DNA from 2 places in the Sphingomonas sp. BL2 genome. Region 1 is predicted to be linked to the other one. Evidence: riboswitches for the same ligand, from Rfam matches in the RefSeq annotation. Region 1 holds a riboswitch; the other holds the start of a gene.
What was found. A riboswitch is a leader RNA that binds a small molecule or an ion and turns the genes downstream of it on or off. The one in region 1 is predicted to bind thiamine pyrophosphate.
Positions count from the first base shown of each region.

Region 2: another riboswitch for thiamine pyrophosphate. It lies ahead of AC1ME3_RS02025 (TonB-dependent receptor); the one in region 1 lies ahead of thiC (phosphomethylpyrimidine synthase ThiC).

Region 1 covers NZ_CM155261.1:1,296,797-1,311,380, reverse strand. The annotation lists gene AC1ME3_RS06055 (LOG family protein) at 1-243, opposite strand, end outside; gene AC1ME3_RS06050 (hypothetical protein) at 338-610, opposite strand; gene AC1ME3_RS06045 (phytoene desaturase) at 796-2,271, opposite strand; gene crtY (lycopene beta-cyclase CrtY) at 2,268-3,434, opposite strand; gene AC1ME3_RS06035 (GNAT family N-acetyltransferase) at 3,934-4,461, shown strand; gene AC1ME3_RS06030 (hypothetical protein) at 4,471-4,671, opposite strand; gene AC1ME3_RS06025 (glycoside hydrolase family 127 protein) at 4,790-6,751, opposite strand; gene AC1ME3_RS06020 (hypothetical protein) at 6,824-7,165, opposite strand; partial or broken gene AC1ME3_RS06015 (sterol desaturase family protein) at 7,251-7,534, shown strand; gene AC1ME3_RS06010 (DUF2141 domain-containing protein) at 7,536-7,970, shown strand; gene AC1ME3_RS06005 (MipA/OmpV family protein) at 8,061-8,903, shown strand; gene AC1ME3_RS06000 (ferritin-like domain-containing protein) at 9,295-10,287, shown strand; gene AC1ME3_RS05995 (ferritin-like domain-containing protein) at 10,337-11,386, shown strand; gene AC1ME3_RS05990 (outer membrane protein) at 11,463-12,341, shown strand; TPP riboswitch at 12,758-12,846, shown strand; gene thiC (phosphomethylpyrimidine synthase ThiC) at 12,901-14,584, shown strand, end outside.
Region 2 covers NZ_CM155261.1:462,963-477,546, reverse strand. The annotation lists gene AC1ME3_RS02075 (TonB-dependent receptor plug domain-containing protein) at 1-2,123, opposite strand, end outside; gene AC1ME3_RS02070 (FadR/GntR family transcriptional regulator) at 2,327-3,058, opposite strand; gene AC1ME3_RS02065 (GntP family permease) at 3,048-4,394, opposite strand; gene AC1ME3_RS02060 (helix-turn-helix domain-containing protein) at 4,676-4,933, shown strand; gene AC1ME3_RS02055 (glycosyl hydrolase family 28-related protein) at 5,160-8,189, shown strand; gene AC1ME3_RS02050 (MFS transporter) at 8,207-9,412, opposite strand; gene AC1ME3_RS02045 (deoxyribodipyrimidine photo-lyase) at 9,510-10,937, opposite strand; gene AC1ME3_RS02040 (hypothetical protein) at 11,049-11,192, opposite strand; gene AC1ME3_RS02035 (GNAT family N-acetyltransferase) at 11,326-11,727, opposite strand; gene AC1ME3_RS02030 (hypothetical protein) at 11,913-12,248, shown strand; TPP riboswitch at 12,548-12,657, shown strand; gene AC1ME3_RS02025 (TonB-dependent receptor) at 12,807-14,584, shown strand, end outside.

The sequences.
Region 1 (14,584 bases):
CAACTCGGTAAGCCCCCGATGCGCCACCTCGGCATCGACTAGTGCCTGGGGAATAACCCCGATAACCTCGCCGCCGCCCTCGAGCGCGCCATCCGCAATCGCGCCCATCAGCCCAAGCCGCCCGCCGCCATAAACGAGGCCAATCCCCCGTTCGGCAAACGCCAGCCCCAGCGCCCGAGCGCCCTCGATAAAAACAGGATTAGCCGGCGTCGCCGACCCGCAATACACAGCAAGACGTTTCATATGCCCGCGTTAGGGGATGTCATACCCGGTCACAAGCAGGGTATCCGGCCCGATTATGCGGGTGCCGCCGCAATGGCGGCACCCGTCGACTATCTCAGCACTTGCTCCGGCAAAAATCACCGGCCTTCTCGGCGGCGTAGTTGCAGACCGTGTTCGCGGGCCAAGGCAGGAGGCCACATGCGGCCTGGGCAGCCTGCTGAGCGATGCTGCAGGCCGTCGTGCACGCGTTGCCGGCGTTTGCCTCCAGGGGCGTATCGCCGACATCAACCGTCTGTCCGTCGAAGTTCTTGCCGATGATGTCGCGGATCTGCTGCTGCTCGTCGCTGCTGATCCCGTTCCAGTCCACGCTCTTGACAGTAATGGCCATGATGCATCCCCTTTGTTGTTGACCGAAATCCGGTCGAGAGGGATGCTAGAACAACGATCGACGGCATCTACACTCGATGCAGTCATTACGGAGTTATTCGCCACTTCCGAGCAAGTATAGCCTAGCAGTCTACGACAACTGCACCGTTTTGGACTACTCTCTCGGACGATAGAGGCTTGGTACGCCTATTGCCCGCTGAGCATCAGTGCCGCTGTAGCCTTTGCACTTCCCACGACTCCTGGAATGCCGGCACCCGGATGCGTTCCAGCGCCCACGAAGTACATATTCGGAATATGCTCGTCGCGGTTATGCACCCGGAAATACGCGCTCTGCGTCAGCACCGGCTCCAGCGAGAACGCGCTACCCAGATGCGCATTCAGATCCTCCGCGAAATCCTTCGGCGCGTACGAGAATTTCGTCACGATCCGCTCGTGGATATCCGGGATCAACCGCCGCCCGATCTCGTCGAGGATGCGCTTCTCCAGGATCGGCGCGATCTCGTCCCAGTCGACCGGGAATTTCCCGAGATGCGGCACCGGCGCCAACGCGTAAAACGTCGAATGCCCCTCCGGCGCCAGCGAAGGATCGGTCACGGTCGGGTGATGCAGGTAGAGCGAAAAGTCCTCGCTCAGCACGCCGTGGTCGTAAATGTCCTCGAGCAGCCCCTTATAGCGCGGCCCGAACAGGATCATGTGGTGCGGGATGCCCGGCCACGTGCCCTTGATCCCGAAATGCACCACGAACAGCGACGGCGAATATTTCTTCCGCTCGAGCGACCCGGTCTTCCGCTTGGCACTGCGCGAGGTCGACAGCAGGTCGCGATAGGTGTGCATGATGTCGCTGTTCGCGGCGATCGCATCCGCCTGACCCGACCAGCCGCTCGCCGTCGTCACGCCCGTCGCGCGATCGCCCAGAGTCTCGATCGACGTCACCGGATCGTCGAGCCGCAGCACGCCGCCCAGCCGCTCGAACTGCGTCACCAGCGCCGCCACCAGCCGGTTGGTCCCGCCACGCGCGAACCACACCCCGCCATCACGCTCCAGCTTGTGGATCAGCGCATAGATCGCGCTCGTCGTCATCGGGTTGCCGCCGACCAGCAGCGTATGGAACGACAACGCCTCGCGCAGCTTCTCCGACTTCACGAAGCTCGACACGATCGAATAGACCGACCGCCACGCCTGGTATTTCGCCAGCGCTGGCGCCGCCTTGATCATCGACCCGAAGTCCAGAAACGCGACATGGCCGAGCTTCTCATAGCCCTCGTGAAACACCCCCGCCGAATATTGCAGGAACTTCTCGTACCCCGCCCAGTCGCCCGGATGCAGCTTCTCGATCTCGGCGCGCATCTGCACGTCGTCGTTGGTATAGTCGAAATTGGTCCCGTCGGGCCAGTTCAGGCGGTAGAACGGCAGCACCGGATCAAGCGTCACGTCCTCGCTCATGTCGCGCCCGGTCAGCGCCCACAGCTCGCGCAAACAATCCGGATCGGTGATGACGGTCGGCCCCGCATCGAACGTGAACCCGTCGCGTTCCCAGAAATACCCACGCCCACCCGGCTTGTCGCGGCTTTCGACGATCGTCGTCTGCACGCCCGCGGATTGCAGCCGGATCGCGAGCGCCAGCCCGCCGAAACCTGCGCCGATGACTATTGCGGTCTTCATGATGACATACTGCCTGCGATGGCGCGGACGGCGCGCACGATGGGGACGGGGGGCTTGCCGGTAAGAACGCGTGCCTTGTCGGAAAGCGTCGAGCGCCCGGCATAGAAACGGCCGATGAGCGAGGGGGAGAGGCGGTAGAAGCGCTCGAGGATGCGGTAGCGTTCCTCCGGTTCGGCGGCGCGAAACAACATCGTGTCGAGCATCCGGTAGAACCCGCGCGATTGCCACGTCGCCCGCGCCATCGAATGCGTCGCATCGTGGAGCTTCGCGCCCGAAAAATCGCCGAGGCTCGCCAGCATGGAAGCAGTCCGAACCGCGTCCGGCAGCGAGTACCCCGTAGTCGGATGAAACATCCCCGCGCGCATGCCGGCCTTGGCCACCCGAGCACCACCCGACCGCCAATACGCCTCGAAATCGCCCCCCATCGCGACCGGAAGCACGCCGGACTCCTCGCGAACGACGCTTTCGACCGACCAGCCACGCGCCGTGACATACTCGTCGATCCGCGCGCCCAGCACCGGAATATCGAGATTCGGCGTGTCGCTATAATAGGTGTCCTCGACGAACATCCGGTCAGCCGCGAACGGCAGACAATAGACGAAGCGATACCCGTCGATCTGCGGAATCGTCGCGTCCATCACCATCGGCCGCGGGCTTTCGTGCGACACGCTCAACGCCAACTCGCGTCCGAGAAACTTCTGCCACGCGAGATCGAGCAGCGACAGATCGCCCGCCCCCCGCGCGTCGATCACGCCGGTCGCCTCGATCCGGTCGCCATCGGCCAGCACCACCGCGGTCGCACTAGCCCCCGACACCTTCCGTCCAAGCATCAGCGCATCCGCAGGAAGCACGCGGCGAACCTCGCGATCAAGCCGCGTGCTCTCGATCGAATAATAGGTCGCGTCGATCGTCCGCTCATGCGCCGGGAAGCGCACGTCGTATCCGCGCCACGCATGCACCACGAGCGGCGCGACGATCCAGCGATCGCCTTGCGCCACGTCGCTCCCGAAAAACGACCAGAGATGATTGCCACCGACGACTGGCGCAGCGTCGATCAGCCGCACGTCCAACGCCGGATGCTTTGCTTTCAACGCCAGCGCGATCATCCCGCCGGCCAAACCCGCGCCAACGATCGCAACGTCGCAGGAGATCGTCGATGCCATGCCTCCGACTAGCGCAAAGCGGGGGACACGAAAACAACCTTTCCGAACCAATCGCCTGCGAAGACAACCTGCGTTGCCGGAGGTGGGGGAGGGGCAGGGGCTCACCTCAATCCTCCCCCGCTAGGGGGAGGTGGCTGGCCCTAGCCAGACGGAGGGGGAGGAAAGGGAAACCTCCGTTCCGCATCCTCCCCCTACGTCACCTCCGGCGACACCTCCCCCTGGCGGGGGAGGATCGAACGATCGAAAATCGCAACGTCTGAACCGTGCGAACCATACGAAGAGGAAAAGCCCAACCTGCTCCCCTCCCTGGAAGGGAGGGGCTGGGGGCGGGTCGGCTTCCGCAAGTTCGAACACGCGCGGCTAAGGGGGGACTGGCCTCCGCAAACCGGAACGCCAGCGGCTCAAGCGGGCCGACCCACCCCCGGCCCCTCCCTTCCAGGGAGGGGAGAGTGCGCGACGACGGATACCCTTCCACCGAGATACCTCTTAGACAGTACGAATGCCCACATCCGCCCCCACGCTAACCACAGCCCGGCTAACCCTAACCGCCCACACTGCCACCGACCTCGAAGACTGCGCCACAATGTGGACCGACCCGCGCGTCTACACGACCATCGGCGGCCAGCCCCGATCGCGCGAGGACGTCTGGATCCGCCTGCTCCGCTCGGTCGGCCAATGGACGCTGTTCGGCTACGGCAGCTGGATCGCCCGAGATACCGCCACAGGCCACCTGATAGGCGAACTCGGCCTCATCGAGGCGCGCAGAGCCATCGACCCCTCGATCGACGCAACGCCGGAAACAGGCTGGACCCTGACCGGCGACGCGCAAGGCAAAGGCTACGCTTCCGAAGCGCTCGCAGCGATCCTCGCCTGGACCGACGCGCGCATCCCCGCGACGACCTGCATCATAGACCCCGCCAACGCCCCCTCGATCCGCCTCGCGGAACGGCTAGGCTATCGCCTGCGCACCACGGGCACCTACCGAGACGCGCCGATCCTGATCTTCGACCGAGCCGCGGCGTCGTAAGCCCCGGCGCTATTTTTGCGCAGTAACCACCGGAGTCTGCACCGACGCGATCGGCATGGGATCGCCCGCCCGGTCGTAGAACGCCATCAACACCAGCCCCAGCGCCAATATACTTCCCGCGATCACATAGATCAGCCTCTTGTGATCCCTGCCGGAATTAGCGCTGGTATTCGTGCCGGTATCCCCGCGCGCGGCGTTTTGATGTGCCATGCATCTCTCTCCGTATTGGCAGGTCGTCCTGCTCTGGAGAGGGAGGCTATCAGGTTTCGCTGCACTGCATAGAGGCTATCGCAACCGCGTCGAACGCGTCGGGACTGCACCGCCCGACCTAAGCCAATCCCGGCGCGATCGGCCAGTATGTCGCATAGCGCTCATGCGCGACGCGGAAATACGGCACCATCCGCACCGGCTGCCGGTCCGCCGCGAGGATCGTGAACTCCAGCGGCCGCTCCCCCGCGCGCATCCCTTCCGCGATCGTATCTGGATCGCCCGCCAGCGTCGGCGGCGTGAACGGCGCGGCATTATACTCGCCATATTTGCGCTCGTTGACGATGATGTCCGATCCCGGCGCCAGCCCCTCGCGCCCGAAGCTCCCCGCCATCACCAGCGGCCCGTAAGTGAACGCGACGATATCCGGCGCGGCCGGCGACCGCTCGACCCCGGCGCGCATATCCAGCCGCAGTTCCACCGTATCGCCGTCGCGCCACCCCCGCGCCAATTCCAGATACCGCCCCGGACTGGTCGACCGCACCGCCTCGACTCCGTTCACCAGCACCACCGCAGTCCGGCTCCACCCCGGATGCCGCAGCTTCAGCGTCAGCTCGGCCGGTCGCTTCAACGTCCATCGCAGCGTCGTCGTCGCCGCATCGGGGAACGCCGTCACCTGCGTCAGCACCGCGTCCTTGTCCTTCCACCGCACGGCGGAGGGCACGAACAAATTCACGTACAGCGCGCGGTCGTCGTGGAAATAGATCGAGTCGCGGTATTTGACGTGGTTTTCCATCCCCGTGCCGGTGCAGCACCAGAACGAGTTCTCGGGCGTGTGATACAGCTTCATGTACCCCGGCCGCGCGCCCTGGAAGTACGTCGCCATGCCGCTGTCCGGGTCCTGCGACGCGAGGATCCCGTTATACAGCGTCCGCTCGTAATAATCGGCATAGCCCGCCTGCGGATCATGCAGGAACAGCGCCCGCGTCAGCTTGAGCATGTTGTGCTGGCAACACGTCTCCGATCCCTTCGCCGACAGGACGTGCTCGGCGAAATCCGCGACCGGAAAGAAATGCTCGTTGTCGCCGTGCCCGCCGGTCGCGAACGACCGCGTCAGCGCCACCGTCTTCCAGAAGAATTCGGACGCATCGCGGTATTCGGGCTTTCCCGTCACCTCCCAGACCCGCTGGAAGCCGATGATCTTCGGCACCTGCGTATTGGCATGCAGCCCGTCGAGATGGTCGCGGCTCTTCGCCAGCGGCGCGAGGATCGCCTTGTGCGAAAACCGCTCCGCCATCGTCCGATACTCGGCGGTCCCGGTCATCGTGTAGAGGTCGGCGAACACCTCGTTCATGCCGCCATGCTCGGTATCCAGCATGGTCTCGAACTGCGCATCGCTCAGCGGCCGGCTCGCGACCACCGCCCAGTCTGCCAGCCGCAGCAGCACCGCGCGCGCCGTGTCGCTGTCCGCCAGCAATGTCGCATCGCGCAGGCCCGCATACACCTTGTGCAGCGTGTACCACGGCACGCCGGTGATCGGATCGCCGCGCAGATGCGCCGCCACCAGCGCCGGCCCGTCCGGAAACGCACAGACCAGCCCGGTCCCCGACGCCGCCTGGCATGCCGCCAGTTCGCGCGCGATATGGTCGATCCGCGCCTTGAACCGCCGGTCGCCGGTCGATCGATAGGCCAGCGCGCACGCCGACAGATAATGGCCCAGCGTATGCCCGTGGCAGTTGATGTCCGCCCACAGCGGATCCGATTCCCAGCCGCCATAGACCGGTGCCTTCGGTGGCAGCCCGGCATTTACCCGGAAATTATGCAGCATCCGGTCGGGTTGCAGCGCGAGCAGATACGCCTCGGTCTTGCGCTGCGCATGCAGGAACGGCCCCTCGCCGAGCGTGACGTCGGCCAGGTCGAACGCCTGCAATTTCGCGGTCGGCACCGTTGTCGGCACCGCTCCTTCCGGCACGAACGCAAACGCCTGAGGACCGATCGACAGGGAGCCCACGGTCAAAGCACCGGTCGCGACACCCGTCAGGAATTTCCGGCGGGATTGGCCCCCGCGGCACAACTCGACCATAACGACACCCTCTTATGCTCTCATTGTTTGTCTGAGTAGCAGGCGTGTCGTGCAGGCGAAAGAGGCAGAGGGTCAGGGTACCCGGTGCACGCAGACATAGCCGGCGAACCGGGGCACGAGCCGGGTCGACTGCATCGCGCCCATCGTCGCCGAGGTCTGGCACGCCAGCCCGTCGCGGTGGGCGCAACGCCGGTCCGCGGTATTGACGGCAGCCAGCCGCGCGCGGTCCAGCCGCGACAGGCTCCGCTCGAACCCGTCCTGGAGATAATCGAGGTCGCCGGGGGTAATCGTCCGTACATGGCGTGCCGGGCACAGCCTGTCGGTACGCCGCCCCAGCGCCTCGAACCCTGCACGGGTCGCGGGGGGCATACCGGAATACCCCGTTACGGTCAGGATCAACGCGAGCAGAACCATCGACGACTCCATCATGCTGTAATCGCCCGAGACTATCACGCGCCTGCGACGATGTCTCGCGGCCCCCCCTGGTCGAGGCGCTCCGATCACCGGCGCTGTGGTAATTCCGCTACGGGTGCGGTTGATTCCGATCAACATCGGCGCGCCGGGTCTGGTACTGACGATCACGACGGCTATGGGGTAACCATCGCATGAGGTGGGGAGGTTTTCCCCCGGTTCATGTGGCGGGGCGCATGGGGCGGCTGGCTGATCACGGCGAGCCATCATCGGCGACATCACGAACGACACGGGTGCAACTATGGCCTCTATTTCCGCTTTTGGGATCGGCTCTGCGGCACCGACAAGCAACGCGGCGATCTTGCCGGCGCGCATGCGAAAGCGGCTGCTCGTCATGGCGGCAGCAACGACGTGGGCGATGCTGTCGGCGGCGGCGCCCGTCACGCGGCTCGACGTCCAGGTCGACAATCTCCGCTCGTCGAAGGGGATGATCCGGATCTGCCTCACCGCCGACCCCGACAATTTCCCCGCCTGCGTCGACGATGCCAAGGCACTGACGCGCACGCTGCCCGCCAGTGTCCACGCCACCAGCTTTTCGGGCCTGCCCCAGCGCGGCTATGCGCTCGCGATCATCCATGACGAGAACAGCAACGCGAAGCTCGACACGATCGCGGGCATCCCGCGCGAAGGCTATGGGTTCTCGCGCAATGCCGCCGTCCGCTTCGGTCCGCCGCGTTTCGATGCCGCCCGGTTCATGCTTGCCGGTGATGCCGAAATGCAACAGGTAAAAATGCGTTACATCTTCTGACCGATCGCAGCGGACCGAAAACGGTTTTACCGCGTTGCGACGTGGAACCTTTTTCTCCGGAGCATTTCCTTGCGCGCATTCACCCTTCTCATGTCTGCCGCAATTGCGGTGCTGGCAACCGCCACCCCGGTGCTCGCCCAGACCGATCCGAACCCGTCGCCGACGATCACGGACCCGCGCGACAACAACCGTATCACCATAGCGGTCGGTGCGGTGTCGATGCCCGATTACGAGGGTGCGGACAGCAATTCCTTCACCCCCGCCGGCGCGATCGTCGGCACGGTGCGCGGGCATGACTTCTTCCTTCGCGGCACACAGCTCTATTTCAACCTGATCCCGAACACGGGCGAGGTCGGCATCAACTACGAAGTGGGCGTCATCGGTGGCATCCGCCGCGATCGCACCGGCGACATCGACAACCGCCAGGTCCGCGCACTCGGCAAGATCGATACCGCGTATGAGCTCGGCGGCTATGTCGGCATCGGCAAGACCGGCGTCATCACCAGTGACTACGACACGATCACCGCGCGCGTCGCGTACGTCCACGACGTTTCGGGCACCTATGACAGCTACGTTATCACGCCTCAGGTGAACTACACCACGCCGCTGTCGGTCCGCACGCTCGTCTCGCTCGGCGTGTCGGCGGATTATGCCGGCAAGGGCTTCGGCCGCACCTATGCCGCGGTGACGCCGATCGGCTCGCTGAACAGCGGCTTGCGCACCTACGACATCAACGACAGCGGCTTCCGTCGTGCGAACGCCTCGCTGTTCGTCGTGCAGAGCCTTTCGGGCGATCTGCGCCACGGCTTCGGCGTCGGCGCCGGCGTCCTCTACGGTCGCATGCTCGGCAAGTATAAGAACACGCCGATCGTCGCCGACGTCGGTGATGCGGACCAGTGGCTCTACGCCCTCGGCCTGACCTACACGTTCTAAGCTATCGATTTCGGCGGATCCGGCTCGGCCCGATCCGCCGAACGCGCTACCTTTTCTCTGTCTCCGGTAGGGAGAGAAAAGAGGGCCTGCCGGGCGTTTTCCCGGAGGACCAAGAAAAGGTGAAGCCGGCATCCAGCCGCCACCAAAACCCCAATCATCGCAAGCAGGTAAGCCTCTCTGCCGGGTCGTGAAATTTATTTCATCGCACCCCCTTGAACCGTGCATCCATTCTTCATCCGCGTACGTTCCTCGCCACGGACGGCTTTTTTTATGTCCGTAATTGAGCGCGTTACGAGCGGGATTCGAGCAATCGACCTGATCGGGGCATGCCCCGTTGCGCGACTGCCGCAGAGCATTTCGACGTCCGCAACAGCAAGGGGAGGACCCTGATATGACCGAGAGCGTGCACCTGATCGAAGCCCTCGATGCGCGAGTGGAACGCCGCAGCGAGCGACGTGAATTCTTCAAGACCGCGCTGGGCGCCGCTGCGATGACCGCAGCCGGTGCGACCGCGCTGTCCTTCTCCACGTCGGCGTCGGCACAGACGATCACCGATGCGGACGTCCTGAACTTCGCACTCAACCTCGAATATCTCGAGGCGCAGTTCTATTCCTACGCCGCCTACAACACCGGCCTCGACAACAGCCTGCTCAGCGGGACCGGCACGCAGGGTGCGGTTCGCGGTGGCCGTCAGGTCAACTTCACCGACCCAATCGTTCGCCAGTACGCACGCGAGATCGCGCAGGACGAGATCGCTCACGTCAAGTTCCTCCGCACCGCACTCGGCTCCGCCGCCGTCGCGCAACCGGTGATCGACGTAAGCGTCTCGCCGACCAGCGCGTTCTCGCTCGCGGCACAGGCTGCTGGCCTCGTCCCCGCCGGTACCGCGTTCGATCCGTACGCTTCGGACGAAGCGTTCCTGCTCGGTGCGTTCATCTTCGAAGACGTCGGCGTGACCGCATACAAGGGCGCTGCCCCGCTGCTCACCAGCAAGGCCTATCTCGAAGCCGCCGCCGGCCTGCTCGCGGTCGAGGCGTATCACGCCGCGATCGTCCGCACGACGCTGTACGGCAAGGGCATCGCGACCCCGTCGCTGCGCCAGTCGGCCGATGCGATCTCGAATGCACGCGACAGCCTCGACGGTACGACCGATCTCGATCAGGGCATCTCGCCCATCTCGCAGACGCCGATCAACCTGAGCACGACGCAGGCCGCGGTCACCGCGTCGAACATCGTTCCGCTCGATGCGAACGGCGTCGCCTTCAGCCGCTCGGCCAGCCAGGTGCTCAACATCGTGTACCTCAACAAGGGTGCGGCGTCGGCAGGCGGGTTCTACCCGAACGGCATGAACGGCAACATCAAGACGAGCATCGCGGCAAGCTGATCGGTCATCCGATCACCCGCTCTTCTTCGATATTCAGGGGATTAACCCAATGACCGATCTCAATACCAAGCTGGAAATATTCGACGCGATCGCCAGCCGTCGCAACGAACGTCGTAACTTCCTGCGCTTCGCCGGCGGTTCCGCTCTCGCCATCGGCGGCGCCACGCTGCTCTCGGCATGCGGCAGCGACGATTCCGATCTCGCACCGACCCCGACGCCGGGACCGGCGCCGGTCGCGGCACTCAACGACGCCGACGTGCTCAACGTCGCACTGAACCTCGAATATCTCGAAGCGCAGTTCTACGCCTTCGCGGCATTCGGTGTCGGCCTCAACGCCAACATGCTGACCGGCATCGGTACGCAGGGTGCGGTCACCGGCGGCGCACAGGTGCCGTTCCAGGACACCGTCGTCCGTGAATACGCGCGCGAAATCGCGATCGACGAAGTCGCACACGTCGCCTTCCTGCGCTCGGCCCTCGGCAGCGCCGCCGTCGCCCAGCCTGCGATCGACATCTCGGTCGGCACGGCAGCCGCTCCGGGTGCGTTCACGGCGGCCGCACGTGCGGCTGGCGTCATCGGTGCGACGGGTGTGTTCAACCCCTATGCCGACGACAACAGCTTCCTGCTCGGCGCGTACATCTTCGAGGACGTCGGTGTGTCGGCCTACAAGGGCGCAGCACCGCTGATCGCCAACAAGACCTATCTCGAGGCGGCCGCCGGCATCCTCGCGGCGGAGGCGTATCACGCAGGCCTGATCCGCACGATCCTGTACCGCAAGGGTCTGCAGACTCCGAACCCGATCCCGTCGCTCATCACCGCCGCGAACCAGATCAGCGACGCACGCGACAGCCTCGACGGCACCGTCACCAACGCGACGACCGGTGTGATCGGCGACGACGACCAGGGCATCACCGGGTCGGATCCAACGATCTCGAACATCGTGCCCACCGACGCCAACGGCCTGGCCTACAGCCGCTCGGTCGCTCAGGTGCACAACATCGTCTACCTGACGCCTACTGCAAAGATCGGCGGCGGCTTCTTCCCCAACGGGACCAACAACCGCCTCGACTCGCTGCGGACCAGCGGCGCCAACGCGTGATCGCGACGATCGTCTAAAACATAAACCTGGGGTCGCGGCGCACGGGAGCACCGCGACCCTTGTTTGGGGAACGACCATGAAAAACCTAACGAAGCTCACCATGCTCGCCGGTCTCGCCACCGCGGGCATTTTTGCCGTTCCGGCTGCCGCGCAGGACATGACGACGGACAGCGACCGCAATCCGTTCTCGGGCGTCTATATCGGCGCGGCCGGCGGCTATGACGTCCAGCCCAATGATGTTGGCTCGTCGATCCTGTTCGACCGCAACAACGACGGCAATTTCAGCGACAGCGTCAACACCATCACCGGCGCCAACGCCTTCTCGCCGGGCTTCTGCAACGGCTCGGCCCGCACCGCCGTGCCGGCCTATGGTTGCCGCAACGACGATGACGGCTGGTCGTATTACGGCCGCGCAGGCTTCGACGTACAGCGCGGTCCGTTCGTGGTCGGCATCGTCGGCGAATTCGGCAAGTCCGAGATCACCGACAGCGTCGCCGCTTTCTCGACCACGCCCGCCAGCTACACGATGGCACGCAAGCTGAAGTGGGAAGGGTCGGCCCGCCTCCGCGCCGGCCTCGCCGCGCGCAACACGCTGTTCTACGCCACTGGCGGCGCCGGCTATGCCAAGATCGACAACCTGTTCTTCACCACCAACACCGCCAACGCGTTCGCAGCCACCGGTTCGGACAAGAAGTGGGGCTATGTCGGTGGCGGCGGCATCGAGCAGAAGCTGACCAAGAACATCTCGATCGGCATGGAATACACCTACCACCAGTACAAGGACGACGACGCCCGCGTCCTCGTCACCGCCGGCAGCGCGATCACCGGCAGCCCGATCCTGCTCGCGAACAACCCGTTCGTCCTCGCCCCCAACACCGCCGGCACGACCTTCCGCCGCAGCGACGACCAGTTCCGCTGGCACTCGCTGCGCGGCACCGTGAGCTTTAGGTTCTAAGGCTAAGGGCGGCTTGCGCCAAGCTGGTGCAGGACTCGCCCAAGCCCGGCCAGCGCAGCAAAGCACGCTACAAGGCGTAGCTTAGCTACGACTGACAGCGCGCGGAGTGACAGAAAAGGCCGCTGCCCCAAACCGGGCAGCGGCCTTTTCTTTACGTGCTCGATCCTCCCCCGCCAGGGGGAGGTGGCGCCGAAGGTGACGGAGGGGGAGGACACGCAACAGCGGTGATCCATTACCGCCCCCTCCGTCTGGCAAGTGCCAGCCACCTCCCCCTGGCGGGGGAGGATCGCAAGAGGCACCCCCCGTTCGCCCCGAGCGAAGTCGAAGGGCAGACCCTAAGCACAAACGCCTCGCCCCCGCTCAGGCCCCCCAAATTCGTCATTGCACCCCACCCCAACCCCCCTATGCTCACCGAACCCCGGGGGAGCGCTTATCCGCGCTTGAGAGGAAGGCAGGAGCCTTCGACCCGCTGAACCTGATCCGGTTGATACCGGCGGAGGGAGGGAGCGGTCGCCACAGAACCGTAAGCCTTTGCTCCGAGACCCGTAGGAGCAAGCGCATGGCCGATTTCGAAGCACGCACCCCCACAGCAGACATCGGCGTAACCACCGGCCCGATCCGAGGCTCGCGGAAAATCCACGTAGCGGTCCCGTCCAGACCCGACGCCCGCGTAGCCATGCGCGAGATTGTCCTAGACCCGAGCTGCTCCGAACCCCCGTTACGCGTCTACGACACCAGCGGCCCCTACACCGACCCCCGAGCGACAATCGACATCAACGCCGGCCTCCCCCAACTCCGCCGCGCCTGGATCGAAGCACGCGGCGACGTGGAATCCTACGAAGCCCGAGAACTCCGCCCCGAAGACAACGGCCAGCTAGGCCCGGACCGCTCCGGCGGCGTCCCCCAGTTCCCCGCCACCATCAAGCGCCCCCTCCGCGCCAAGCCCGGCCACAACGTCAGCCAGATGCACTACGCCCGCCGCGGCATCATTACCCCCGAAATGGAATACGTCGCCACCCGCGAAAACCTCGGCCGCGCCATGCTGAAAGACTATGTTCGAGACGGCGAATCCTTCGGCGCAAGCATCCCCGACTTCGTAACCCCCGAATTCGTCCGCGACGAGATCGCCCGCGGCCGCGCGATCATCCCCAACAACATCAACCACCCCGAATCCGAACCGATGGCGATCGGCCGCAACTTCCTCGTCAAGATCAACGCCAACATCGGCAACTCCGCGGTCGCCAGCAACGTCGCCGCCGAAGTCGACAAGCTCGTCTGGTCGATCCGCTGGGGCGCGGACACGGTGATGGACCTCAGCACCGGCCGCAACATCCACGACACCCGCGAATGGATTCTGCGCAACTCGCCCGTCCCGATCGGCACCGTCCCCATCTACCAGGCGCTCGAAAAGGTCGGCGGCGTCGCCGAGGACCTCACCTGGGAGATCTTCCGCGACACGCTCATCGAGCAGGCCGAGCAGGGCGTCGATTACTTCACGATCCACGCCGGCGTCCGTCTTGCCTACATCCCGATGACCGCGAAACGCGTCACCGGCATCGTCTCGCGCGGCGGCTCGATCATGGCGAAATGGTGCCTCAGCCACCACAAGGAGAGCTTCCTCTACGAGCGCTTCGACGAGATCACCGAGATCATGAAGGCGTACGACATCGCCTACAGCCTCGGCGACGGCCTGCGCCCCGGCAGCATCGCCGATGCCAACGACGAAGCGCAGTTCAGTGAACTCTACACGCTAGGCGAACTCACACACCGCGCGTGGAAGAGCGACGTCCAGGTCATGATCGAAGGCCCCGGCCACGTCCCGATGCACAAGATCAAGGAGAACATGGACAAGCAACTCGAAGTCTGCGGCGAAGCACCCTTCTACACGCTGGGGCCGCTCACCACCGACATAGCCCCCGGCTACGACCACATCACCAGCGGCATCGGCGCCGCGATGATCGGCTGGTACGGCACCGCGATGCTCTGCTACGTCACGCCGAAGGAGCACCTGGGCCTCCCCGACCGCGACGACGTGAAAGTGGGCGTAGTAACCTACAAACTAGCCGCCCACGCCGCCGACCTAGCGAAGGGCCACCCCGCCGCCCAGATGCGCGACGACGCCCTCAGCCGCGCCCGCTTCGAGTTCCGCTGGAGAGACCAGTTCAACCTCTCCCTCGACCCCGACACCGCCGAGCAATACCACGACCAGACGCTCCCCGCAGAAGGCGCCAAGACCGCCCACT
Region 2 (14,584 bases), 830 kb from region 1:
AAGTTGGGCAGCGTGGTGACGGTCGGTGCGGCGAACAGTTCGGACAGGTTCGGCGCGCGGACGTCGCGCGACGTGACGGCGCGCAACCGGATGCCGTCGAGCGGCGTATCCCAGGTGCCGCCGGCCTTCCACGCCCAGACCGTGCCCGACGTGCTGTAATGCGTCACGCGGCCCGCGCCATTAAGGTTGGCGCGGCCGATGGCCTCGCTGTTGAACAAGGGCAGGTTGAGTTCGAGGAACCCCTCATACACCTCGTACTTGCCGCGGCCGTTCTTGTAGTTGCCGGCTGCCCAGTTACTGCCCAGCGCGGAATTCAACAGCGGATCGGCGGGATAGGCGGTGCTGTTCGGGCTGAGCGCGGTGACGCCCGCACCATAGGGGTCGCCGTGGACGCGGTAGAATTCACGGCGATACTCACCACCGAAGGCAACCGCCAACGGCCCGGCCCACAGGTTGAGCGGCTCGCCGGAGAAGTTGAGGCTGGCGACGTCCTGCGTCAGCTTGGTGCGCTGGAGCGGGCCGTTGGCAGGCGTGACATAGGCGAGCGCCGATGCCGACGGCACCGCACCGCCGAAGATGTTGATCGGCTGGCATCCGGCGGCGCGCGCGGCCGGATCGGCGCAGACAATCGCGCCGTTCAGCGTGATCGCGTTGGTCGCAGCGACATAGCGGGGCTGCAACACGGTGTTGTCGACGTCGATCGCCGCCTTTGTGATGCCGTGCTCGTAATAGGCATCGTAGGTCCACGGCGTGCTGCCGATCTCGAATTTGCCCTTCAGCCCGCCGACGAAACGGTATTGGCGACGGTCCGTCTGGACCAGCGGATCGGGGAAGTTGCCGTTGCTGGTACCGAAATTGAACTGCGTGATGTTGGCGGTCGCGCAGCGATCGCGGACCAACTGCGGCAGGAAGGGGTTGGCGCACTGCACGGTCAGGTTCGGGCGGTTGTACCCCGGGCTCGGCTGGTTGCTGGTCTTTACCTGTGCGACGTTGACGGTGACATAGGCCTCGTTGTTCTCGGCGAAGTCGAAGCCGATCCGCCCAAAGCCGTTGAGCCGTTCCAGCGAAGATTTGAGCGATGCGCCCGAGCCCGGCGCGCCCGACAGGTCGCCGCCGACGCAGAAGCTGTTGGCGGGGAAGCAGTTGGTGACGCCGCCGGTGCCGGTCGGACGACCGTTCGAGCCATAGTTGAAATTATACGGCGCGCCGTTCTGGTCGAACGCGATGCCCTGCAACGGGCCGTTGTTGATCAGGCCGAAGCGCGCATATTGATAGGGCTGGGCATAGTCGCGGTAGTTGAACTGCGGCAGGCCGTTGTTGGTCTGGCCGGTGTTGACGAGCGTGGTCGCGCGGTACCAGTCGCGTCCCTTGGCGAGGTCGGTGCCGAAATCGCCCGGGCCGACGCCGTCCTCGTCGTCATATTCGCCGCTGACGATCAGGTGCAGCTTGTCGCCGAACAGTGAGGTGCCGAACGCGGCCTGGACCAGGCCCTGCTTGTCGTCGCCGTAGTTGGTGATGCCGCCCTGGACGTTCGCCTTGAAGCCCTTGAAGCGCGTGTCGGTGATGAAGTTGACCACGCCGCCGACGGCGTCCGAGCCGTAGGAGGCGGATGCGCCGCCGGTGACGACGTCGACGCGCTTGACCAGCAACTGCGGGAACATGCTGATGTCGGGTACGCCGGAGACGTTGGCGCCGACGACGCGCTGGCCATCGAGCAGGGTCAGCGTACGGATCGGGCCAAGCCCACGCAGCGAGAAGGAGCTCAGTCCTTGCGTACCGCTGGACGTGCTGAACGTGCCGGTGGAGGCGCCGGTCGAGCCCTGCAGCGACGGCAGCTGCGCGACCGCGTTGAAGATATTGGGCTGGGCGTTCTTGAGGATCTGGTCCTCGCCGATCACGGTCGTGGGCGTCGGTGCGTTGTAGCCGCTCGAGACGATGCGCGATCCCGTGACGACGATGTCCTTGTCCGGCGCGGCCTGCTCTTCTGCGGCGGTCTGCGGGGTCAGCGTCTGGGGCGGCGCCGCCGGATCGGCCGATTGGGTCGAGGCGGGCAGGTCGGACGGCGGGGCAATAGTCTGGGCCGCGGCAGGGGCGCAGAGCAATGCGGTGGCCAGCACGATCATGCTGGTTGCGTTAACATCGAAAGATCCGACTGAGCGTCGACCGCGCGTAACCTTGTTCATCCGTCCATCCCCTTGTCGCACGTGGCGCGTGCCGTGGTCCGGCCTGGCGACGTGTCATTCTTGTCGTTCTCTACGATATACTGGGCGCGGTATCATCTACGACCATGGTCGCAGGTGCGGCGCGTGAGCCGAACCCTGACGCGTCAGGGCATCAGGCGCTTGCGGCCCTGCGACAGATGCCAGCGCATCGCCAGCGCGGCGCCGTCCGCATCCTGCGCACGGATGGCTTCGACGATCGCGTCGTGCTCGTCCATCATCGCCTTGATCACTTCCGGCGCGCGCGACCGCGAGATGTCGACACCGGCGCGCAGGATCCGCATCACCGCGTCCTGGAGGTGATCGAAGACGGGCAGGAACGCAGCGTTGGCAGTCGCCTCGGCGATCGTGCGGTGCAGCACCCAGTCCTCGTCATGCGCCGGCGCGTTCGACAGCAACGCGGTCCGCAACGCCTCCAACGCGTGTTCGATCGCGTCCATCTGGTGGTGCGACCGGCGTTGTGCCGCGAGCCGCGCCGCCTCCGCTTCCAGTACGAAGCGCACTTCGTAGGTGCCGAGCGTCGCCGCGATGTCGGCCATCGGCATGTGCGACCCGAGCCGCTCCGACGGGCGCCGCTTGACATAGGACCCGGCACCGCGCCGTGCCTGCGTGATGCCGTCGGACGCGAGCCTCGCCAGCGCCTCGCGGACGATCGTGCGGGACATGCCGAACATTGTCGCCAGCTTGTCCTCGGCCGGAAGCCGGTCGCCGACCGCGAGCTGTTCGTCGAGGATGATCTGGACGATCGCGGTATAGGCGCGGTCCGCCAGCCTGATGCCGTTCGCGGCGGGCTTGTCCGGAACGATCGGCGGCGGGGTGCTCGGAGACTCAGACGACATGGCTGAGCGCCAGGACGAACGCGAGGCCGACGACCGAGATCGACGTCTCCAGCATCGACCAGGTGCGGAACGTGTCCGCGGTGCTGGTGCCGACATAGCTCTTGACCAGCCAAAACCCCGGATCGTTGACGTGGCTGAAGAATACGGAGCCCGCGCCGATCGCCAGCACGACCAGCTCCGGCGACACGCCCGAGCTGGCGACCACGCCCGGCATGATGCCGACCGCGGTAATCGTCGCGACCGTTGCGGACCCAGCCGCGAGGCGGATGCCGACGGCGACCAGCCAGCCGAGTAACAGCGGCGAGATCGAATACATCAGCACGGTGCGCGCGAGCAGGTCGGACAGGCCTGCGGTCACCAGCACCTGCTTCAACGCGCCGCCCGCTCCGATCGCGAGCAGGATCGCCCCCGCGGCGCCCATCGTCTCGTGCCACACCGCGTTCTGGATCGCAGCCTCACGAAGCCGCCGGCCGAACAGCAGCGGGAGCGCGATGAGGTTGGTCAGCAACAACGCGACGACAGGGTTGCTCGCGGCGACCAGCCATGCGGTACCTTTCATGCCCGGGATCATCTGGCCCAGCTCGCCGGTCGCGATCATCAGCACCGGCAGGAGCACGATCAACAGCGACCACAGCCGCGGCGGCGGGGCGATGCCGAGCCCCGGATCATGCAACACCGGCGCTTCCAGCCGAACGCCGCGCGTCGTGAACTTCGCGAGCAGCGGCCCGGATATGATCGCCGTCGGAATGGCGATCGCGATGCCGTAGAGCATCGTCTTGCCGAGGTTGGCGCCCAACGCCTCGACCGCGAGCAGCGGGCCGGGATGGGGCGGGACCAGCGCGTGGACCACGCCGAGCCCTGCCAGCGCGGGCATGATCAGCCTCAACTTGGCGGCATCGCGTTCCGCGCCGTCCTTGCCGGTCATCTCCTCGGCGGCCGCGACGACGATCGGCAGCAGCAGGACGAGGCCGGTCTCGAAGAACAGCGGAAGCCCGACGATGATCGCGATGCCCAGCGTCGCCCAGGGTGCGGCCTGCTTGCCGGTCAACTGCAACGCCCCTTTGGCCAGCGACGCCGCGGCCCCCGACAGATGCAGCATCGCGCCGAGCGACAGGCCGAGTGCGACGACCAGCCCCGTGCCGCCGATGATGTCGCCTACCCCCTTCTGCACCGCCTTGGCGACATCGGGGAGGGGGAGTCCGGCAAGCAGGCCGACGGTGAACGCGCCGCACAACAGGCCGATAAAGGGGTGGAGTCGACCGCGAACGATCATCAGGACGGCGAGGAATATCCCCGCAAGTGCAGCGATCACGAGTCGCATGTCGGGGCTGATCATCGGCATGCGGGTCGCAGTTGCGCGCGCTCGTCCAGTGCTCGTGACATCACGCCCCTCCCGTTGGTCGGCGGCGCCTTCGCCTGCCGATATGATGGCAGATCTGTACGACAGGTCTTTTCGATCTGACAACAAAAAAGGCTTGATTGCGTGCGATCTCACGGCCCATAGTCAAAATCTGTCCAACCGAATCCGCGTAACGGATCACTGGATCAACAGCGACAGCCACCCCGTCTCGGCCATTGGCCGCTACGACTTCGGCCGGCGCACAGGGAGGGATGACCATGGAACGGCCCGGATACGATACGCACCAACCTTCGGTCGCGACCACCGCCGCTACGTGCGCCGCGTCGCCGCGCCTGACGCCGACGCAGATCAGGGTCCTTCGCGGCGTCCATTCGGGTTTGCTGAACAAGCAGATCGCGTTCGATCTGGGCATCGCCGAGGCTACCGTGAAGGTCCACATGACCGCCCTGATGCGCAAGCTGAACGTCCGCAACCGGACGCAGGCCGCGATCGTCGCGCAGACGCTGGCGATCTGAGTCCTCCCCTTTCGATCCTCCTCCGTCAGGGGGAGGTGGCGCCGAAGGCGACGGAGGGGGAGGACACGGAACATCGGTTTCCCTTTCCTCCCCCTCCGTCTGGCAATAGCCAGCCACCTCCCCCTTGCGTGGGAGGATCGAAAGGGCTCCGAATACGACCTTCGTCGCAGATGAAGCGGACCTCCACGAACGGTAGGACTGCTGTCCTGATAACGGGAGACGGACGATGGTTGCGAAATGGCTGCTCTGCGGAACGGCGCTTCTTGTCGCCAGCCCGGCTTTTGCAAAGACCGTGGCTGCAAAGACGGCGGCGCCAACCAAGTCGGTCTCGGTCTATCTCAGCCAGCCCAACGATCCGCAGGCGATAACCGTCAAGGGCGTCGGCGACGGCCGTGCAGACGATAGCGCTGCGATTCAGCAGGCGATCGATGCGGCGGCGGCTGGTGGTCATGGCGGCGTCGTGTTCCTGCCGTCGGGACGCTACCGGATCACCCGCACGATCTTCATCCGGTCCGCCGTCCGCGTCTTCGGCGTCGGCGCGACTCGCCCCGAGATCGTCCTCGCCGACAACAGCGCGGGCTTCGGGTCCGGCGTGGCGGCGATGGTCAGCTTCACCGGCGAGGATCAGTACCGTGTCGGCAAGGCACCCGTCCCGCCGCGTACCAGCGTGCCGTTCGATCCGGCGATCTTCGATGCGACCTCGAGCACCTTCTATTCCACGCTGTCCAACGTCGATTTCCGGATCGGCGATGGCAATGCCGGCGCGGTCGCGGTGCGCTTCCGCGTCGCGCAGCACGGCTATCTGCGGCACATCGACTTCCACATCGGCTCGGGTCTTGCCGGCGTCTATCAGGCGGGCAACGAGTTCGAGAATCTGCGATTCTTCGGCGGTCGCTACGGCCTAATGTCGGAGAAGACCTCGCCGGCGTGGCAGTTCACGCTGCTCGACTCAGAGTTCCAGGGTCAGCGCGACGCGGCGATCCGTGAGCATGAGGTCGACCTGACCCTGGTCAACGTCGCAATCCGCGATACGCCGGTCGGCATCGAGATCGACCGCGGCTATTCGGATTCCTTCTGGGGCAAGGACGTCCGGTTCGAGAACGTATCGCAGGCGGGCATCGTCGTCTCGGCCGAGAACAGCGTCTTCACGCAGATCGGCTTCGACAACGCGGTGGCGAGCAACACGCCGACCTTCGCGCGCTTCCGCGACAGCGGCAAGACCGTCGCGGCGGCGGGGCCAACCTACCGGGTCGCCGACTTTTCCTACGGTCTGAAGCTGGCGGGACTCGGTACGATCGGCGAATATGCGACCGACGTCTCGATCGCGCCGCTGTCACGACTGCCCACTCGACGTGCGCCGGCGATCCGGGCAATGCCTGCGGTGCGCGAATGGGCGAACGTGCATGATTTGGGTGTCAAAGGTGACGATACCACCGACGATACCGCAGCCTTGCAGCGCGCGATCGATACACACCGCGTGCTGTACCTCCCGGTCGGCCGCTACCGCGTCACCGACACGCTGAAGCTGCGGCCCGACAGCGTTCTGATCTCGCTGCACCCGAGCCTCACGCATCTCTATCTGCCCGATGAGACGCCGGCCTATATGGGCGTGGGCGGTCCGAAGGCTCTGCTGGAAAGCGCGAGGGGCGGCAACGCGATCGTCTCCGGCCTCGGGCTGTGGACCGGTGGCGTCAACCCGCGCGCGACCGCGTTGCTCTGGAAGGCCGGCGAGGGGTCGATGGTCAACGACGTCAAGATCCAGGGCGGGGGCGGAACCGTGCTGACCAAGGGCAGCCCGATCGGCTTCGGTGACCCGCGCGCGCGCTTCGACGGCCAATATCCGAGCATCTGGGTGACCGACGGCGGCGGGGGTACGTTTGCGGCGATCTGGTCGCCGAACACGCTGGCCTCGGCGGGCTTCCACGTCTCGAACACCAAGACCCCCGGCCACGTCTACGAACTCTCGGCCGAGCATCATTATCGCGCCGAGATCGTTCTCGATAACGTCGAGAACTGGGAATTCCTCGCGCCGCAGACCGAGCAAGAGGTGCGCGACGGCGTCGATGCGATTTCCACCGAGATCCGCAATTCGCGCAACATCCTGTTCGCCAATTATCACAGCTACCGCGTCACGCGGTCGATCAAGCCGATGGACGCGGCGGTAAAGCTCTACAACTCGGGCGATATCCGTTTCCGCAACGTCCATGTGAACGCCGAAAGCGGGTTCGCGAGCTGCGATGCGAAGGGCTGCGGCACGTATCTGCGCGCCAGCAAATTCCCGTTCGAGAACACGATCAAGGACATGACGCGCGGTCAGGAAGTGCGCGAGCTCGAATTCGCCAAGCTCGACGTGCCGGCCGCACTCGCGACGGCAGGTCGAACCCCGATACCGCTCACGCCCGGTGTCGAAAAACTCGCCGACGGTTTCTATTCGATCGCCGGTGGCGCGGTCGATGCGCAGGGCAAGCTGTACTTCATCGATCGCCGCTTCCAGCGGATTCATGGCTGGTCGAAGACCGAAGGCCTGTCGATCGTCGCGGAAGCGCCGCTCGATGCGGTGAACCTCGCGGTCGACAAGTCCGGCGATCTGCTGGTGCTGTCGTCAGCCGGGCGAGACGGGACTGTCTACAGCATCGACCCGACCAAGCCCTCCGACGTCAAGGTCATTGCGCCGACCCTAGCCAAGGCGCGACGCGGTGCGGCGACGGTGCTGCCCGTCAACGTCTGGGCGAACGGCGAGTTCGCTGACCGGATCGATCCGACGACGTACCAATATCCACCGCTCGCCGATTTCTTCGCCAGCAAGATGGGCGAGCCGAAGGCGCAGGAATATGTCTCGCCCGACGGTTCGCTGGTGCTGCCGGCGTTCCGCGTGTGGAACCAGGGGCCGGACGATCATCAGGGTTGGCGCTGGTCCGATACGCTCGATTCCTATGGGTTCGTCACGGCGCCCCCCGGCGAGCGCGTGGTGCTGACCAACGGATCGGAGAACCGCACGTATAGCGGTCTGGTCGGCGACAATGGCCGGGTGACGGACCTCAAGGTCGTCGCACCACGCGGCGGCGAGAGCGCGACGCGCGATGCGGCTGGCAACCTGTACGTCGCCAACGGACAGGTGTTCGTCTACCGGCCGGACGGCTCGCTGTTACGCCGTATCGACGTCCCGGAACGTCCGCTGCAACTCGTCATCGGTGGCGCGGATCGTCGTACGCTGTTCATACTGGCGCACCACGCACTCTACTCTATCGGACTGTAAGCGCGTCGGGCGGTCGGTCAGATCGCCCGCTTGCGCCGCACCAGGCTGACCGTCTGGATCAGCGTCGCCAGTGCGGTTAGTACGATGCCGAGCATGGTCACGCCGGACCAGCCGGCCGCGGCCCAGGCCTGCGTCGCCGCGGCGGACCCGACCGCGCCGCCCAGGAACATGCCGCCCATGAAGATCGTGTTGAGCCGCGCCCTCGCTTCGGGGCGCAGCGCGTAGACGATGTGCTGGTTGGACACGAGCGCACTCTGGACGGCGAAATCGAGCACGATGACGCCGACGACCATGCCTGCGATCGACGTCCACACGCCGAACAGGATCCACGACACCAGCGTCAGCGCTGCGCCGAGCGCGATCACCGTGTGCGGGCCCTTTCGATCTGCGTAGCGCCCGGCGATCGGTGCGGCGAAGATGCCGACTGCGCCGACGATGCCGAACAGCCCCGCTACATCGGCACCCATCGCATAGTGCGGCTCCTGAAGGCGGAGCGCGAGGATCGTCCAGAACGCGGTGAACGCGGCGAAGATCAGCGATTGGGTGACGGTCGCCAGCCGCAATGCGCCGAACTCGCGCCACAGCCCGACGAGCGAGCGAAGGAGGCCGCCATAGGATAGCGTCGCGGCTGGCTGGCTGCGGGGCAGCTTGATCGCCATCCAGAGGCCGACGGCGAGCGCCATCGGCACGCCGAGCCAGAACATCTCGCGCCAGCCGGCATGCGTGGCAACGAAGCCGGCGAGTGTCCGGCTCAGCAATATGCCGCACAACAGGCCCGACATGACCGTGCCGACGGTCGCCCCGCGGCGGTCCGGGGCGGCGAGGTTGGCGGCTAGCGGGACGATTTGCTGCGCGACCGTGGAGGCGATGCCGACCAGGAGCGACGCAGCCACGACCAGGCCTGCGGTGGGCGCAATCGCGGCGGCGACCAGCGCGGCGGCGAGGACGGCGAACTGGATCACGATCAGGCGCTTGCGCTCGATCAGGTCGCCGAGCGGCACGAGGAAGAACAGGCCCGCAGCGTACCCCAACTGCGTCGCGGTGGGGATCAGCGTGGACAGCTTGCCCGGCAGATCCTTCTCGATCACGCCGAGCATCGGTTGATTATAATAGATATTGGCGACCGCGACGCCGGCAGCGGCCGCCATCGCGAACGTCACGCTGCTCGTCAGGACATAGCCCGTCGTACGAGGTTCCGGGCGGTCTTGCGCAGTCGATGTCATGGTCAATTCCGGTGTACGGCGCTGCGCCTGACGGGCGCGCCATGCTTGCAGGTGAATGGGTCGGGCTGTCGGTAGCGGGCGGCGACGCGCGCTCGGGTTAGATGGGCAGTTCGCCCGTAAGGTAAAGTGCGGACGGCAGGCTCGACGGCAGCGTAGGTTCGGGCGCGGTACGCGTCGCAGCGGCGTGAAGCCACTCCGGGCCACCGTCGCGGTGTCGGGTCGAGCCATCCGACCGCGTCGGCACCTTGCCGTAGATCGGCGGCCCGTCGCGGCCGGGCGATCCTGCGCCGAACGACGCCGCGATGTTGCCGTAGGTCGACGGATCGCGCCCGTCGAGACTGAGCCGGTCGTTCAGGTAGCAGGCGGTCGCCCACGCGGTCTCGGGATCGGGCGTCAGGGCGATGATTCGCTTGGCCCAGTACATGCGCAGATTATTGTGCATCCAGCCGTCGACCAGGAACTGGCGCTGGCACGCGTTCCAGGTCTCGTCACGAGTGGTGCCGTTGAGCAGGTCGGCGAGCGTTTCCACTTCCGGACGCGGGTCAGAAGCGTGCGCTGCGAGCGTTTCGCGGGCCCATTCCGAGACGCGGTCGTAGCGTTCGGGCGAGGGAAGCGCGCGAGCCTGGTAGTGGAACCATTCGCGCCATGTCAGTAGTTCGTCGGCGAATTTGGTCTTGGCGGCAACTGGCGCATCGGCGGCTTCGACGGTGGCCATGACTTCGCGCGGGCCGATCACGCCGAAATGCAGATAGGGCGAGAGCATGCTCGCACCGACCGGCTTGGTCGCGTCGTTGCGGGTCGTCGCATAGGTCGGCAGCACAATGTCCATCAGCCGTTCGAGCTTGCTTAGCGCACCGTCGCGACCGGCCGGGAAGTCCGGACTGAGCACAAGCGAATGGTCGATCGCCGTGTTCTCGACCAGCCGGTCCAGGTCGGCGTCGCTGCAGGATTCGAGACGATCGGACGTGAAGGGCAGGGGGCCGTCATACGCGGCAACGCCCGCCTGAAGGCCGTCGGTCGCCAGCCAATCCGCACGCACTGCCTCGTGCTTGCGCCGGAACGCGGTGGTCGAGCCGATGCCGTCGCCGAGCAGCGCGGGGGGTACCAAGCATGCGGCGTTGACCGCGAACATCGCGGCTTCGGTGCGGGCGGCGACACGGTCCGACTGCAAGCGTGCGACGAAGGTCGGCTGGTCCTCGACGAACACCGCGGCGCTGTCGGCGGCGAGACGGTAGACCAGGCCTTTCTCGCGCGCGTCGGCGTGGTCGACATGCTGGACGCAGGCGAGGCCGCGCTGTCGGCAGTCGCGCGCCAGATCGCGGCTCGCACCCAGAATGAAGCGGTGCAGGCGATCGGACGCGTAGGGGTAGTCTTCGCGCAGTCCGTGGTAGACGAGGACCGGCAGGCCAAGATCGTTGCCGAGACAAATAGCCGCGTCGATCACCGGATTGTCGCGGGCACGCAACGCCTGTTGCAGCCAGCAAAGGACGTATCGCTTGGTCGGTCGGACTTCTGCCGCGTTCATTCGGCGTATGCGAGCTGCCTCAGCCCAGGAATCCAGCGATTCTACGGTCGAAGGTTGCGAGAGCGACGTTACCATGATGGCCTAACACACGGGGCGGTCGCGACGATCCCTTCAGGGGCGGACGTATGCCAAAGCGTCGAGTGCCTCGGATATCAATGCGGCGACGACCGTCTGGCCGAGCGCATCAGCCTCCGCCAGCGCATCCTCGAGATGCTCGCGAAGCCGTTGATCGGGATTGAGCATCCGTTGGGGCATGTCTGAGTTATATCGCCGCAAACGTTTGGCGATACAAGTCGGTCCCTCGACTAGTCGCAAAAATGTCTCGACCTGCCCGCTTAACTCCGGGAGAACTGATGTTGGTAGTAAACATCAAGGGCAATGTCGCGACTCAGAGGTCTCGGTAGTAAAAGATTTCCGCCTCGTCTGCAGGGCGTAAGCCAACGATCTGGCCGGCTGGTTGCCAATTGGTGCGTGTCAACAGTCCGACAGCGGCGCTGTTATCAACACCGGTCGAGATGAAGACTCTGCCATTTAGGACAAATTTCAGTTCGGCTATCAACGATTGGGCGATCCCGTGGCGACGATAGTCCGGATCGACGACCAGTTTGTTCACATAGTCCTTGCCGATGCATCCGCCGGTCTGCCACGCGATATAGCCTGCGATGACGCCGTCCACTTCGGCTACAAGCATGCGGCGCTCGACGATCTCCGCGATCCGGTCTCCGGGGAAGGAATCGAATGCTATCAACCGGGAAAGGTCATACGGTTCGGCGGCTCGGATCGCGGTCATGGTCTCTCCCAACTGCAACCGATCGCTGGTTCCAGGTCGGCGGCTTGAAGGGCAGAACGGACGTTCCGGCTGGAAGTCTCACGAGTTGCTCTAGATTATAGAGATTCCTGGTACGTTCCTGCTCCGTGCGCCGGTCGTGCGCGAACGAGTTGCCTGGACCGTGTTCGCGCGGATAAGCTGCCGTCATGGAAAACACCGCACCGCAGCTCGACCTGTTCACCCGCCTCGAAATCGCGATCGAGGAGCGCAACGAGGCCGCCGAAGCCTTCGACGTCTTCAAACAGGATGCCGTGATGGCACACGCGCCGGCCGCCGGAGCGGAGCCGGCCGTGACGAGCGAGGACGCCGCCGATGCCGCCGCGGGCGAGGTCGACGACTTCAACGCCGAGGTGAACGCGCTGTTGCAGGGCGCGACGGACGCGGAGCTTGCCGGCGCATACGACCAGTCGGGTGGCGAGGTCGGCAACCCGGTGGCCGAGGCGCTGTTGGGCGAGATCAAGCGTCGCGAGGGTCGCGCCTGACCCTTCGACGCCGCCGTTAGCCCAGACATTTCACGGCACGATGAGTCTAAATGCCGCGCTGCAACGTATTTGTCATACCGTTGCGGCGTCGGCATTCCCTTGTCGACCTGGACGGTGCTCGTTGATCGAGCTGCCGAGGCGGTCGGCCTACCTTGTTTTCACAGCATGTTTTCTGGGTAGGCCGGCCGCTGCGCGCCGTTCTTGGGGAGGGGCTGGAGGTTTGCCGGTGTCGATCGCGAGGCATACCAGCCAGATCAATGCGATAGCGCTTTCCACCACACGCCCAACCCCCTAAGCGGCACGTATCCCCGGGGGGCCGCTGATGTGCGGCTGAGAGGTGGGCAACAGCCCATGACCCGCTGAACCTGATCCGGCTTATACCGGCGTAGGGAGGGTCTGCGGCTGGCCCGTCGTCCCTCCGATTGGAGTGGACGTGACGTTTTTTAGTGCTGGTTTTTCGTTGTGACGCGCGCGTTGATAGCGCGCGGCCGCCCTGCTTTCCGGGTAGCGCTGACCCTTTCGGCGAGCCTTGCCGCATCCTCTGCAAGTGCGCAGGTCGTGTCCGAGCCGGTCGAACCCGCCGAGATCCGGGTGGTCGGTAAGCAGGACCCAGCCGGTCTGCTCCCCGACCAGAAGGTGCCGCGCGCGCAGAGTGCGATCTCCGCCGACTTCATCGTCAAGCAGGGGCCGACGCTCAACGCGTTTCAGTTGGTGACATTGCTGCCCGGCGCGAACGTCGCGTCGAGCGACCCGTACGGCCTGTCGACGAGTTCCAGCCTGACGCTGCGCGGGCTAGGCCAGGACGAGATCGGCGTGCTGATGGAAGGCGCGCCGCAGAACGACATCGGCTATTATTACGCCTATCCGTCGCAGTTCGCCGACCCCGAGAATTTGAAGCGTATCTCGCTCGCGCAAGGCTCGGTCGATATCGATTCACCGACGCTCGGCGGGGCAGGCGGTCTGTTGTCGCTGTCGCTCGACGATCCGAAGGCGCGTCCCGGTGCGCTCGTCGACCTGTCGCTCGGCAGCTACGCGGCGCGGCGCGGCTTCTTCCGGGTCGATAGCGGGACGATCGGCAATACCGGGCTGAAGGCGTTCCTGTCCTATTCGAACACTCGCGCCGACAATTGGCGAGGTGCCGGTTTCGACACGCGCCAGCATATCGACGCCAAGATTCTGGGCGAATGGGGTGCCGGCAACCGCGCCAGCCTCGCGCTGTCGTACAACGACGCGAACTCGTCGAGCTATCCGAGTCCGACGCTCGCCGAATGGAACGCGCAGGGTCGCGACTTCAACTACGACAAGAATTACACGGCCGGGAGCACAAACTACTGGCGGCTGTACCGCGCGCCATTCCGCAACCTCTATGCCTCCGCGCCGGTGCATCTGGTACTGAACGATCGGCTGGCGCTCGACACCACCACCTATCTCCAGTTCGGTTATGGCAACTCGCCCTACGGGACGCAGCTGACCACGGAAGGGAATTTCCTCGGCACTGAGGAACTGGCACAGCCGATCGCGCTGCCCGGTGCGGTTGACGGCGTGGCGACCGTGCTCGGCAACTACACCGGCGACCAGATGCGGACCGGCAACGTCAGCAAGCTGATCTTCAAGACCGGCGCGCATACGCTCACCGCTGGGCTATGGTTCGACTACGGCACCGACCGCGTCACGCAGTCCTACACCTCGATCGACGCCGATGGGCAGCCGTTCGACCGCTGGGGCTACCGCGCCATGGCGATCCGTACCGCCGACGGTCGCCTGCTCGCTTATGAGAACCAGCGTACCGTGACGGTGACGAAAGGCTTTTTCCTCGCCGACAGTATCGCGCTGACGCCGCGGCTGACGATCGACGCGGGGTTCAAGGGTGTCAACGTTCTGCGCAACGGCCGCAATTATCTGCCTGGGCCGCAGGACAAGGTGCGCAACGACAGCTTCGCCGCGCTCCCCCGCGCGGCGATCCACTACCGGATCGACGATCGCCAGCAGCTGTTCGCCAACATCACCACCAACTTCCGCACGCCCAACGAGTTCACGCTCTACAACAGCTATTACGGCGGCGAAGTGGTCGTGCAGGGGACGAACGCGCTAAAGAACGAATATTCGGTGTCGCAGGAGATCGGCTACCGCTTCATCGGCGAACAGCTCTCGGCCTCGGTAACCGGCTTCCACTACAAGTTCCGCAACCGCCAACTCGCCACCGTGATCGACCAGGGCGGCGCGCAGGTCAACGCGACGCTCAACGCCGGCGGACAGACCTCGTACGGCGTCGATGCGGAGATTGATTACCGCCCGGTCGCGGGTGTCAGCCTGTATCTTTCCGGCGAATACCTGCG